DNA from 3 places in the Robertmurraya sp. GLU-23 genome. Region 2 is predicted to be linked to each of the others. Evidence: riboswitches for the same ligand, from Rfam matches in the RefSeq annotation. Region 2 holds a riboswitch; each other region holds the start of a gene.
What was found. A riboswitch is a leader RNA that binds a small molecule or an ion and turns the genes downstream of it on or off. The one in region 2 is predicted to bind glycine.
Positions count from the first base shown of each region.

Region 1: it holds a riboswitch for glycine, as region 2 does, so the genes downstream of both, ACVBAX_RS12160 (amino acid permease) here and gcvT (glycine cleavage system aminomethyltransferase GcvT) in region 2, are expected to answer to the same signal.
Region 3: it holds a riboswitch for glycine, as region 2 does, so the genes downstream of both, ACVBAX_RS06455 (ACT domain-containing protein) here and gcvT (glycine cleavage system aminomethyltransferase GcvT) in region 2, are expected to answer to the same signal.

Region 1 is NZ_JBRKCV010000006.1:122,429-127,254, reverse strand. It holds gene ACVBAX_RS12165 (GerAB/ArcD/ProY family transporter) at 1-349, opposite strand, end outside; gene ACVBAX_RS12160 (amino acid permease) at 466-1,812, opposite strand; glycine riboswitch at 1,964-2,040, opposite strand; gene ACVBAX_RS12155 (HD-GYP domain-containing protein) at 2,208-3,155, opposite strand; gene ACVBAX_RS12150 (Crp/Fnr family transcriptional regulator) at 3,325-4,038, opposite strand; gene rd (rubredoxin) at 4,155-4,319, opposite strand; gene ACVBAX_RS12140 (FAD-dependent oxidoreductase) at 4,339-4,826, opposite strand, start outside.
Region 2 is NZ_JBRKCV010000001.1:336,702-341,527, forward strand. It holds gene ACVBAX_RS01710 (YqhG family protein) at 1-94, opposite strand, end outside; gene ACVBAX_RS01715 (DEAD/DEAH box helicase) at 72-1,760, opposite strand; glycine riboswitch at 1,928-2,020, shown strand; gene gcvT (glycine cleavage system aminomethyltransferase GcvT) at 2,167-3,273, shown strand; gene gcvPA (aminomethyl-transferring glycine dehydrogenase subunit GcvPA) at 3,291-4,637, shown strand; gene gcvPB (aminomethyl-transferring glycine dehydrogenase subunit GcvPB) at 4,630-4,826, shown strand, end outside.
Region 3 is NZ_JBRKCV010000002.1:434,873-439,698, forward strand. It holds gene ACVBAX_RS06445 (glycoside hydrolase family 43 protein) at 1-382, shown strand, start outside; gene ACVBAX_RS06450 (DUF711 family protein) at 439-1,800, opposite strand; gene ACVBAX_RS06455 (ACT domain-containing protein) at 1,818-2,093, opposite strand; glycine riboswitch at 2,186-2,263, opposite strand; gene ACVBAX_RS06460 (ABC transporter substrate-binding protein) at 2,779-3,750, shown strand; gene ACVBAX_RS06465 (sugar ABC transporter ATP-binding protein) at 3,839-4,826, shown strand, end outside.

The sequences.
Region 1 (4,826 bases), on a different contig from region 2:
CAGCTAGAAAATAGGCACTTAACCAGATCATCAAGTCTCTAAAGGTTACATACGAGCTAATAAGTAAAAATAAAAAAACAGGAGCTAGTAATAAATAATAAAAAATGGGTCCAAATCGGTGTCGGACCATATGAAAAAACCCCTCATTTGGGCTATTTTTTACGATGTAGTAAATTAACCAAAGGAAACTCATGGCTATCGGGTACGCAACAATCACACTTAACCAACTATCCCTCCCGGCAGCTGTCAATAAATTCGGAATGAGTAAGACATGGTTAAGCAAACCAGTTGATAGGATTAGTAATAGAAATAATTGTCTTGGTAGTAATATCTTCACTAGGCTTTGCATGTATTTCTCCTATTTGGCAGTTTTATTATTAAAATCACCTAAGCTTCAGTTTTTTATGTTGTAAACAGTTGAATAAAAATAAAAAACACCTTGTCTATCGACAAAGTGTCTTACTATTACACCGATCTCTTACTTTTAAAGAAATACAAAACAAATAATAGAACAAACCATAATGGGGTCAACATTAATGCTGAACGAGTAGATTCTGAAATAAGCATCACTAGTAAAATAAACGCAAAAAGAGTTAGTACGACATAGTTAATAAATGGTGTTAGAGGAGCTTTGAATATTGATTTTTGGTGTAAATCTGGACGAGTTTTTTTATATCTAATATGAGAGATTAATATAATGCTCCACACCCAAATGAAACAAATCGCACTAATGGTCGTCACAATTCCAAAGGCTTGCTCGGGGATCAATTTACTAAGTAAAGTTCCTATAGAAACAATGACCGTTGAAATAAGTAATGCATTACTTGGAACTGCATTTTTGTTTAATTTTGCAAGCATACCCGTTCCACCGTTTTGACGCCCTAAGTTATACATAATACGGCTTGTAGAGAATAATCCACTATTACTCGCAGATGCAGCAGAAGTTAATACAACAAAGTTAATAATTCCGGCCGCAACGGGAATACCTACTAAAGTAAAGGTCTTAACAAAGGGACTTGTATCTGCATTCAACTGATTCCATGGATTTATACTAAGCAGAACAATTAATGCACCCACATAAAAGAACAGAATTCTTAAAGGAATTTTGTTAATGGCTGAAGGAATATTTTTCTTTGGATCAGCTGTTTCTGCAGCTGATACACCAACCAACTCTACTCCAACAAAAGCAAATACGACCATTTGGAAAGAAAACAAAAAGCCGCTAATTCCATTCGGGAAAAATCCTCCGTGTTGCCATAAATTTTGTACAGAAACCGTTCCTGCCTCTGTTTTAAATCCAATAACTAGTAAAACAACCCCAATAACTATTAAAGCCAGAATGGTTACAACTTTAATAATGGCAAACCAAAATTCTAATTCTCCAAAAAGCTTTACTGTTAATAGATTCAACCCTAATAAAATAATTAAACAGATGAATGCTGGTACCCATTGTGGGATATCAAACCAATACTGCACATACATTCCAACTGCAATAACATCGGCCATAGCCGTCATTATCCAGCAGAACCAGTACGTCCACCCTGTTACAAAGCCTGCCCACGGTCCGATATAATCTACCGCAAAATCAGTAAACGATTGATAACCTGCATTTGATAACAACAGCTCCCCTAATGCTCTCATAACAAAAAAGGTTGCTATCCCCACAATTAAATAAGCTAAGATGATAGAGGGACCTGCTAATGAAATTGCTTTTCCTGAACCTAAAAATAAGCCAGTACCAATCGTTCCGCCAATTGCGATTAACTGTACATGACGATTTTTCAGTTCCCTTTTTAACTCATGCTGTGCCACTTGAAATTCCTCCGTTTTCTCTCTAATCATTATTGTAAGAATAATAGCCATAAAAAAAGAGACTGGGGTTCCCCCAATCTCTAAAAACGTCAGAATAACAAATACACATGGTTAAATGACAAATAGAACTTACATTCATACCAAATAGTATCTATACTCTTCTGTCCTTTTGCCTGAGATTGTGAACCCTTCGGCGTCGCAGTACGCGATCTCTCCAGAAGCCGCTCCTGTTATAGTTTGACCCATAACATTCATAGCTTGCTTATATATTTAATTTATAGCCTAGATTTGTTTTTCAACAAACTCCTAAGCTATTATCGTACAATAATTTGTAATTTTATCAGTATTCTTTTAGTTGGTCAAGAATATTTTTGTGATATGATGATCAAACTTCATTATGAACCTACTTTTTGAAAAGGTGATCCTTCTGATTGTTTGCTTGGATATAGACTCATATTTGTTCTCCCAATCCTTTTTAAAAAGGCATCTACTACAACAGGATCAAATTGTTTTCCTCTTTCTTTTTGCAGCTCATGTAACGTATATTCTAACCTCCGTGCTTCACGATACACACGATGTGAGGTCATTGCATCAAATGCATCTGCAACTGCCATAATACGGGCTTCTAATGGGATTTCCTCTCCCTTTAACCCATTTGGATATCCCTTACCGTCATAGCGTTCATGATGGTATAAAATCATATTTAATACCCCACTCTTCTCAAACGGTTTAATATGTTTCACGAGTTCATAACCAATAGACGGATGCTCTTTAATATGTATAAATTCGTCCGTGGTTAATTTTGAAGATTTATTAAGTACATTTTCTGAAATACCAATTTTCCCTATATCATGAAGCAATCCACCGATATAAATATTCTTGCAAACGGTTTGCTTAAGTTTTAACTCTTCCGCGATCGCTTTTGAATAATTCGCAACATTATTCGAATGGAAAGCTGTATATTTATCTCTCGAATCTAATGTATTGGCTAAAGAAGTGATAAGATCAATCATATTTCTCTTTTCAGCGATATATTTTTCAATAAGAATCATGATAAACGTGGCCATGACAAAGTACCAAATCCATTGAAGAATAGTTAACTGAATATTGAAATCGGGTACATGGTAAGCCCCTATAAATGAAATAATCCCACTAGTGAAAACTTGTATCCACACTTTTCGAAATGAAAATGAGGAAAGACAGAGTATAATTAAAGTAAATAACATGAAAATATCTCGATTATTTATATAGTCACCACTAAAAAAATAAAGGATAACCGTTGCACCAAATAACCAACGGTAAATATCTGTTCTTTCTAACCAAACCGACCACCTAGATTTCATAATACACCTTCTCCTAATTACTTCACTCAAACTTCAGTAATTATTAAAGAAAAACCTTAAGAAAACCTTAAAAAAATTAAAAATGCCTCTAAGGTGCATTTTTTTAAAAGATTAACAGTTGTATGATATTTTCAAAGAAATGGGGGATGGCCTTTTTGCGCCTTTGTAATTATTGTATATATTCTCTGAAGGTTAGATTGTCTTTTACTAATAGTTTTTTATTTCCTTGTTGAGAAATTAAACCCAGACTCTCGAACTTACTAAATTTACGACTAATTGTTTCTCGTGTTACCCCTACATAGCTTGCCACTTCTTCTCTTGTTATCGGGAGTTCTATAAGAATTCCGTCACTTTTCTTTGTTCCAAACTTTTGACAAAATTCTAGAATCATATGGGCAATCCTCACTTCAGGATCCTTGGTTGCTAAGTTTTGCACGAGCGTTTCTGTATGTGCTAATCTCTTTGTCAAAGCTTTTAATAATTTTATAGAGATTTCCGGATTTGCTTCCATGATTATGTCAATATCATCTTTTGTAATGACACAAATCTCCGTGTCTGAAATGGCATAAACGCTAAAATTATTCACTTCTTCATTATTAAAAAGGTGTAACTCTCCAAAAAACTCGCCGCTTGTTAATATATATAAAATCTGTTCTTTTCCATCAATGGTGAACTTTGACACTTTGACTTGCCCTTTGTTCACAATAAATAATCGATCAGATTTCTCTCCTTCTTGTAAAAGCAACTGTCCCTTTTTGAACCGTGTATGCTTGGCCATTTTGGCGACTTTTAAGATTTCTTCTTCTGATAAAGCCCCAAAGATTGGTACCTTTTTCGTACAAGGTACCAGCATTTTATTATGACTACAGTTAGCTTCCTTCATAAGCATCACCTAATTTTTTTATTTCTAAAAATATATCATACGTCATTTGATATATTTGTGTTTTAAATCACTAGTATGAAAAAAGATCACAGCTAAAATTTAGCTGCGATCCATTCTTATTCCTCTACCTCTGCAAATTGATCTGTATCTTCCCCACATACGGGACATACCCAATCTTCTGGCAGCTCTTCAAACGGTGTTCCTGGTTCGACATATTCATCAGGATCTCCTATTGCTGGATCGTAAATATATCCACATGGTAAGCATATATATTTTTTCATTCTCATTTCCTCCTTGGTGTTAAGCTGGTTGTAACAGCTTTTCTTTTACAAAACTCATCAGTTCCTTCACCGAAACAGTTTCTAATGATATTCCATTCAGGGATATCTTCTTTTCAATCGCCATTTTATAAGGTGTGGAAGCTACAATACCCTCAAGAGAAATTACACCTACTATTTTCTCATCTTTAATAAATATCCTCGTATATTTTTCATCTTCATCTTCATCCATGATGGTTGTATCACATAGACCCTCATCCACCATTCCTATGGAAAACAAAGACATATTAAAGGCATTAAATACAGTAAATGGCGTTGTTTTCTCATACACTTCATGAACCGCTGCCATATTTTTCCCCGCCACTTTTCCTTGATCCATTGCCCGGCCCCAAAGGCCTTCTACTTCACCATTCAGCTCGGTCACATCACCGGCTGCATACACATCCTCTATGTTTGTTTCCATCTTTTCATTTACGATGATTCCCCTATTGGATTGAATAACTGTATCTT
Region 2 (4,826 bases):
GCACAGTTAAATATGAGCCGGTATTCTCGAGTATTTCACATTGATTAGCAGTAAAGTACTTCACCAAAAAATTATGAATTTCCTGTTGCTGCACGATAATCACCTTCCTTAACTTCTTCAGCAAATTGGATCATAGATGCTAGGTTGTCCATTTTTATTCGCATTTCCCCTTCAGAGGTGGAATTTCCGAATATATCTGAAAGATGATCCTCAAAGCTACCAAACTCTAAACGAGTAAGAATATCATCAAGATCACCGATCACTTTTTCAAATAAATTAATTTTTTCATGTAATAGCTTAAGCACATGTTCTTCAACTGTGCCCTTGGTGGCGAAGTTATAAATCATCACGTCTTTCTCTTGCCCAAGGCGATGAATTCTCCCGATACGTTGTTCAAGTCTCATAGGATTCCAAGGCAGGTCGAAATTAATGATATGATTACAGAACTGTAAATTGATTCCTTCTCCTCCTGCTTCCGTTGCAATAAGGACCTGTACATTGTTTTCAAAAAGTTGTCTCATCCAATCTTTTTTACCTCGTTTAAATCCTCCACGGAAGGGAACAGAGCTGATTCCGTTTTGCTTTAAAAACCATTGAAGGTAGAGCTGAGTGGCTCGGTATTCCGTAAAGATAATAACCTTATCATTTACCTTTTGAATCAGTTCAAGCGCTTTTACCGCCTTCGAATTTGTATGAACGGCGTTTACCTTCTCGATTAAATATGCGATTTGATCTTGGTATTCCTTTGATGGGTTTTCCTTCTTTTCAAGCATATTTTTTAATGTGAAAAAGACAGCTTCTCTACTGCTGCATGCTTCTCTTTGCAGAGTCATGACTGAGAAAGCGGAAGTGGTTGTCCAGTCTCCCTCTGACCGTAGTTCAGTAACAGAATCATACAAGTCCTGCTCTTCCTTAGTAAGCTCAATAGGAATAGTTTCAACTTGTCTCTTCGTCCATTCAATACCTGTGTCTGCTCGACGATTTCTGATCATCACTTTATTTACAAGCTCTTTTAAATGTTCATTATCGTTGATATCTCGGGAATCTTTTTTATATTTTTCATTAAATACAGATTCATTTCCTAAATGGCCTGGTTTTAAAAGTGAGACAAGGTTGAAAATCTCGCCAATTCGATTTTGAATTGGGGTTGCTGTTAGAAGTAAGCAGAATTTTTTCTTTAAGCTTTGTACAAATTCATAGTTTTTTGTTTTATTGTTTTTTAATTTATGTGCTTCATCAATAATAATAAGATCATAATCTTGAGAGAGAATGATTTCTCTATGGGGAGCCCGTTTCGCTGTATCAATAGAAGATACGACCACATCACACTGTTCCCACACATAGCTTTTACGTTGAGAAACTGCCGGAATATAAAACTTACTTGTCAACTCATATGACCATTGGGTGACAAGGGAGGCGGGTACAAGAATGAGGACTTTTTTTACAAGACCTCTGATCATGTATTCTTTTAAAATAAGTCCTGCTTCAATCGTTTTCCCTAGACCTACCTCATCTGCAAGGATAGCTTTTCCGTTCATGTTTTCAACTACTTGCTTGGCCACTTCTAACTGATGGGGAAGCGGTGTTAATTGAGGAAGATGTTTGGGAGCTTGTAATCCCTCAAAATTATCAATAACCGTATGTTTTTCAACTTCTACCGCTAGTTTATATAACTCAAAGTTCCCCCAAGGACCATCATTTGAAATTTTCTCTACCAGTCCCTCCTGCCAAGAGGAATCAAACTCAATCTCTACCGTCATAAAAACAACTCCCTTTTTGATCGATAAATATATTGCCGTATGGGTTTCGAAATGGTAGGATGTTAATATCTTAAAAGTTTTGAAATTTGTCACATTATAATTTATTTTGATGAATGTTCTATAAGTACAGCTTAGTATTATCCAAATTGGGAATTTTTATAATGCGAATGAGAACAAGGGGAGAGACTACTACAAAGTAGCGCCGAAGGAGCAAACAAAAAATTTGTGAATCTCTCAGGCAAAAGAACTCTTGTTTGACGCAACTCTGGAGAGCGCTTCATTCATTTGAAGCCACCAAAGGGGACAGCCAAACGGTAAACTTTCAGGTGCCAGGACAGAGACCTTTCTTAAGTAAAGAGGGGGGTCTCTGTCCTTTTTTTTATGATTTTATAAGGGGGAAATAATAGTGGCGCAACTTAAAAGAACACCGCTTTTTGATGTATATCAGAAGTATGGTGGGAAAACCATTGACTTTGGAGGATGGGAACTGCCTGTCCAATTTTCAAGCATTAAAGAAGAACATGAGGCTGTAAGAACGAAGGCAGGTTTGTTCGATGTTTCTCATATGGGAGAAGTTGAAGTGAAAGGGACAGACAGTTTGGCCTTCCTTCAAAAAATGATGACCAATGATGTATCAAAGCTGCAAATTGGTGGTGCGCAATATACTGCTATGTGCTACGAGAATGGTGGTACGGTCGATGATCTTCTAATCTATAAATTGAATGAAGATCATTATTTGCTTGTTGTAAATGCTTCGAATATCGAAAAAGATTTCACATGGTTAAACGATCATGTTGAAGGGGATGTAACGGTTTTGAATCTCTCTGAACAAATGGGCCAGTTAGCTCTTCAAGGCCCGCTTGCCGAACAGGTTCTTCAGAAACTAGTTGAAACAGTGGATCTTTCGACAATTGGATATTTTAAATTTCAAGAGAAAGTATCCATTGGAGGAAAAGAGGCACTTGTTTCAAGAACAGGGTATACCGGAGAAGATGGCTTTGAGGTGTACTGTAATAGTGAAGATGCGACTTACCTTTGGGAAAAAATTCTTGAGGTAGGTAAAGAAGAAGGTGTTCTTCCTTGTGGCTTAGGCGCTCGTGATACTCTGCGCTTCGAGGCTAATTTGGCCCTGTATGGTCAGGAGCTTTCTTCCTCGATTTCTCCACTAGAAGCGGGTATTGGTTTCGCTGTGAAAGTAAATAAGGAAGAAGATTTTATTGGGAAGCAAGCTTTAAAGCAACAAAAGGAAGCTGGAGTTCCTCGGAAACTAATAGGAATTGAAATGATTGACCGAGGAATCCCAAGACATGGATATCCGGTGTATGTGGGTGAACAACTTGTAGGAGAAGTAACGACTGGAACACAATCACCTACGTTGAAAAGAAACATTGGTTTAGCGTTAGTGGATTCAGCAGTCATAACTAGAGAGTCGGAGCTAACCATTGAGATTCGTGGGAAACGCTTGAAGGTAAAAGTGGTACCAACACCATTTTATAAAAGGGAAAAGAAATAAGGGGAGGAACAAACGTCATGAAGCATCGCTACTTACCAATGACAGAAACCGATAAAAAAGCCATGCTAGAAGAAATCGGAATTTCCGATGTTCAGGAGCTTTTTAACGATATTCCAGAAAGTGTTCAGTTTAAGGGAGAATATAAGATTAAAAAAGCTAAATCGGAGACAGCCTTATTAAAAGAATTAACAACTTTGGCTGCTAAAAATGCCGACTTACGCTCACATACTTCCTTTTTAGGGGCAGGTGTGTATGATCACTACATGCCGGTTATTGTTGATCATGTTCTTTCGCGTTCAGAATTTTACACAGCGTATACACCATATCAACCAGAAATCTCACAAGGTGAGTTACAGGCAATCTTTGAATTTCAAACAATGATTTGTGAATTAACAGGTATGGACGTTGCAAACTCTTCTATGTACGACGGAGGGACCGCTTTGGCAGAAGCAGCGATGCTAAGCTCTGGTCATACGAAACGTAAAAAGGTGCTTCTCTCTAGTACGGTACATCCAGAAACAAAGGATGTAGTCAAGACGTATGCTAAAGGACAATACGTAGAAGTCGTAGAGATTCCATACAAAGATGGTGTGACTGATTTAGATGCTTTAAAGAGCGAAATGGGTGATGATATTGCAGCCGTTATCGTTCAATATCCAAACTTCTTTGGAAGAATCGAGCCGATGAAAGAACTCGAGGAAATCATACATGCTAACAAAGCAATGTTTGTAGTATCAAGCAATCCTTTGTCCCTTGGTGCAATAACACCTCCTGGAGCCTTTGGTGCTGATATTGTAGCGGGAGATGCGCAACCGTTTGGAATTCCAACATCATTCGGTGGACCACATTGCGGTTATTTTGCTGTAACGAATAAGTTGGTTCGTAAAATTCCTGGTCGTCTTGTTGGTCAAACAAAAGATGATCAAGGAAGAAGAGGGTTTGTTTTAACGCTTCAAGCAAGAGAACAACATATCCGACGTGACAAGGCAACATCTAATATTTGCTCAAACCAAGCATTGAATGCTCTAGCTGCTTCTGTCGCTATGACGGCTTTAGGGAAAAAAGGCGTCAAAGAAATGGCTGTGAGCAATATCCAAAGAGCTCACTATGCAAAGAAAGCATTTGATAATAAAGGATTCACAATTGCCTTTAATGGACCATGTTTTAACGAATTTGTTGTTGTACTAAATAAGCCTGTGAAAGAAGTGAACCAACAGCTTTTACAGGAAGGAATCATTGGAGGTTATGATCTCGGTCGTGATTATCCAGAGTTGAAGAATCACATGCTCGTAGCCGTAACCGAACTACGTACAAAAGAAGAAATAGATCTATTTGTTGATCGAATGGGGGATTATCATGCATAAGGAAGACCAAGCGCTCATTTTTGAATTAAGTACCTCTGGCCGAATAGGATATAGTCTCCCAGAGACAGATATCCCTGAGGTAAACATAGACGATTTAATTCCAGCAGATTATTTGCGAGCTGTTGAACCGAACCTACCCGAGGTTTCTGAGCTTGATATCATGCGTCATTACACAGCTCTTTCCAAAAG
Region 3 (4,826 bases), on a different contig from region 2:
ATCGACAGTAGGCGAGCCATATTTTTTATTCAAAGCGTCAAGTGCAAACTGGGCAGTCCCGGTGAGAGGGGAGACGGAATATATCACAGACGGACCTTTTCTGTATCAAGATCAAAAAGGACGGTTACAAATGCTATGGTCAAGTAGAAGTCCTAAAGGGTATGCGGTTGGAATGGCTATATCAGAATCTGGTGATATCCGTGGGCCGTGGGTTCAGGAGAAGGAAGCTTTATTAGACGAAGATGGCGGTCATGCGATGCTATTTAAAACTTTTAATGATGAATTAAAATTAGCCATTCATTCACCCAATCGATCCCCAAATGAACGACCAGTATTCTTATCTGTTTCAGAGCAGGATGGAAAACTAGTTGTAGAAAAGTGAAAGAAAAAACTGTGTACCAATTTTGGTTAACACAGTTTTTCTTTACTCTAAAAAATTTAATTAATCAGTGCTTGTAGGGGTGCGGGAATTCTTCCGCCGCGATTGATCATTTTTTGTGAGCTGAATGGATTTACACCCATAACCGGTGCTCTCCCAAGAAGTCCTCCAAATTCAACCATTTCCCCTTCTTGTTTTCCAGGCACAGGGATAACCCTTACTGCTGTTGTTTTTTTGTTAATCATTCCGATGGCAGCTTCATCTGCAATCATTGCGGATAGGGTAGCAGGGGTAACATCTCCAGTTATGGCAATCATATCAAGTCCAACTGAACAGACGCATGTCATTGCTTCAAGCTTTGATAAGCTTAAAGCACCGTCTATAATTCCACGAATCATTCCATTATCTTCGCTGACGGGGATAAAAGCACCGCTTAATCCACCAACATATGAACTGGCCATGGCTCCACCTTTTTTCACTGCATCATTCATAAGGGCCAAGGCTGCGATCGTTCCATGAGTACCCACGCGCTCAAGACCAATTTCCTCTAAAATTTCTGCCACACTATCATTAATGGCGTTGGTAGGAGCCAAAGAGAGATCCATAATTCCAAACGGAATGCCAAGCCGCTTGGCTACCACTCTACCGATAAGCTCACCTGCACGTGTAATCTTGAACGCTGTTTTTTTGATAATATCAGATACTTCTCCAAGGTCAGCTTGAGGGTGTTTTTTTAACGCGTTTAATACGACACCAGGGCCGCTAACACCAACATTTATAACAGCTTCGCCTTCTCCAGCTCCATGAAAAGCTCCTGCCATAAATGGATTATCTTCAACCGGATTACAAAATACGACGAGCTTAGCACAAGCAATTCCATTTTGATCCTTTGTCCGCTCGGCTGCTTCTTTGATAACATATCCTAATTGCTTAACCGCATCCATATTGATACCTGTGCGAGTGGTGGCCACTGAAACAGAGGAGCAAACTCGCTCTGTTACACTAAGGGCTTCTGGCAAGGCTTTAAGTAGGGTCTCATCACCTTTAGAAAATCCTTTGTGAACAAGTGCAGAGAATCCTCCGATAAAATCTACACCTAATTGCTTTGCGGCTAGGTCAAGCGTTTTTGCAAGCTCCACGGTTTGTTCAACGGTTGCACTTCCTAGGATTTCAGCAATCGGGGTAATAGATATACGCTTATTAATAATCGGAACCCCAAATTCCTTTTCTGCTTCTTCTGCTACTTTCGTTAAATCCTTAGCATAAGTAGTTATTTTATGAAATACATTTTGCTGCATTTTATGGAAATCGGAATCCGCACAATCACGGAGACTGATTCCCATTGTTACTGTTCGGATATCAAGGTTTTCCATTTGAACCATTCGTATTGTTTGAAGGATTTCATCCATTGCAATTGTCATATACAGTCACCACCTAACTAAATTCTATGCATTGCTTGAAAAATCTCTTCAAGCTGAATGTTTATTTTTAAGTCCATTTCCTCTCCAACTAAATCCAGTTGGTCACGGAGTTTTGACAAATTTTCATTTCCAGTCACGTCAATAATCATCATCATGGTAAAAAAATCTTGTAAAATTGTTTGGCTGATATCCAAAATATTCATATTATTTTCAGCGAGAATAGATGTCACTTTTGATATAATGCCAACCTTGTCCTTTCCAATCACACTTACCACTGCACGTCTTCTTTCCATTCGTTCCACCTCATTATTTTTTTGAAATAAAAAAAAAGATTGGAGTATCTCCAATCTCGGGTAAGAAGAGTGTGCAAAATATTATTATGCAAACATTCTCTTCTGTCCTTTTGCCTGAGATTGTGAATCCTTCGGCGCCGTATACATACGGTCTCTCCAGAAGCTGCTCCGGTAATAGTTTGATCCACTACCATCATGGCGGCTGTATTGAATTAAGTTAGATATTATCAATAAATAATAATTCAGTCAATTAAAATTTGTGAAAAGTAAAAAAAGACCATGTCGATTTTGACTTTTCTGAAAATTGTTATTGAAAAATGGTAAAAAAGAACATATAATCAAAAATGAGCATAAACGAGCAAAAACATCCACGTTTATGAATGAATGTAAACGATTTATGAAAGCGCTCTATTTTGGGAGGTGAGGCTTATACATAATAGAGGAAAATCTACTAGATACTGAATTTCTATTTTCCTGTAACAAAAAAAAGCAAGAAAAAAGTACGATTCAGGGGGACCCACGACCAAATGGAAAAAACCCCTAAATCATACCTCTATTTGAGTATGCCTAAAATTATATAGAATTTTAGAACTCATTTTTATGGTATGGCAAAACAGACTTTTTTTCAAGTATTTTAAAAAATGACTATTATTCTAGGAAATTATTATTTGGAGGTTTTGATACCATGAAAATTATGAAGAAATTTCACATTATATTATTCGTATTACTCTTAACTTTATTAAATGCTTGTAGCAGTGGAGAGAGCTCTTCTACCAATGCTACGGATGAAAATAATACTGATGATAAAGAAAAACAACTTAAGATCGGGTTGACCGTTCCAACTTTAGGGAATCCATTCTTCGTAGCCATGTCCAAAGGGGCTGAAGAAGTTGCTGCTAAGTATGATGCTGAAGTCATTACAGTGAGTGCAGATCATGATCTGGCAAAGCAAACGGCTCAAATTGAAGACTTTATTACAAAGAAAGTGGATCTCATTTTGCTAAGTCCATTTGATTCGGCTGGGATTGCAGGTGCAGTTAGTCAAGCAAAAGCAGCTGGAATTCCAGTTGTCGCTCTTGACGGTTTTGCAGAAGGCGGTATCGACTCAGTTGTGATGTCAGATAATGTTCAAGCGGGGAGATTAGCTGTCGAGTACCTAGTAGAGCAATTGAATGAAAAAGGAAATATTGTCATTATTGATGGACCTCCTGTATCAGCTGTCAGAGATCGAATTAAGGGCTTTAATGAAGTGATAAGCAAATATCCTGACATTAAAGTGGTTGCTAACCAGAACGGTGAAGGTAACCGTGAGAAGGCGCTAACTGTAATGGAAGGAATATTATCTGCCAATAAGAAAATTGATGCCGTTTTTACCATTAATGACGAAGAAGCTGTCGGAGTACAAATTGCTCAAGAACAAGCTGGTAGAGAAGATGAGTTCTTTCTCGTAAGTGTTGATGGTGCTCCTGCTGCAGTTGATGCACTGAATAAAGGTGGTAGCTTTGCAGGTACTTCAGCACAGTTCCCTAATCAAATGGTGATTGATGGTGTAGCTTTAGCATTAAAAATAATAGACGGAGAGAAAGTAGACTCAGAAGTTCTTATCCCTACTGAATTCATTACTCAAGAAAATGTTGATTCATATAGTGGGTGGTAATCAGTACCCCTCGCAATGAAAAGATAAACATAGTGCTCTAATATCGAGCACTATGTTTACACCAAATGTAATGTAGGGAGGGGCAGTAATGAACGGAACGAAAGAGAAACAAACGAAGCATCAATCTATAAATGAACAACCTATTATGAGTATGAAGGACGTATCAAAGCAGTTTTCTGGTGTGAAGGTGTTACAAAACGTTGATATTGAACTTTTTAAAGGGGAAGTTCATGCATTAATGGGTGAGAATGGTGCAGGGAAATCTACTTTAATGAAAATAATGGCAGGTGTGTATCAGCCTGATGGCGGATCGATCGTCTACAAAGGTGAAGAAGTGCAGTGGAATCATCCCATGGATGCTAGAAGCAAAGGCATTAGTGTTATTCATCAAGAGATAAGCTTATCGCCCAACTTATCCATTGGAGAAAATATATTAATGGGTACCAGGTTAAAGAAAAATAGAATGGGCTTAATTAGCTGGAACGATATTTATGAAAAAGCTGAAAAAATTTTAACTTCCATTGGCTCTTCATTGGATCCTCGAGCGGATGTTAGTTCATTAAGTGTCGCTCAACAACAAATGGTGGAGATTGCTCGTGCATTATCACTTAACTCAGAAATATTAATTATGGATGAACCAACCGCCTCTCTAACAGATAAAGAAATAGAGAAGCTTTTTATAATCATAGACGAATTAAAAAGAAAAGGTGTTGCGATCGTTTACATTTCTCACCGAATGGACGAAATTTTTAAAATTTCCAATCGTTTTACCGTACTTCGAGATGGTCGTTTGGTCACAAGCGGTCCAATATCGGAAACAAATCCTACGCATCTAGTAAAACTTATGGTAGGAAGAGAATTAAATGAGCTGTTTGTAAGAGAGAGAAGTGAAAATGATACAGGAGCGAAGATTCAACAACCAGTACTCGAGTTGAAAGGTGTCTCCGACAAAAAAATCGTGAAAAATGTCTCGATGAAAATTTATCCTGGGGAAATTGTTGGTTTAGCAGGACTAGTTGGAGCTGGTAGAACAGAGCTCGTGAGAACCATCTTTGGATTATCTGAATTGTCTGAGG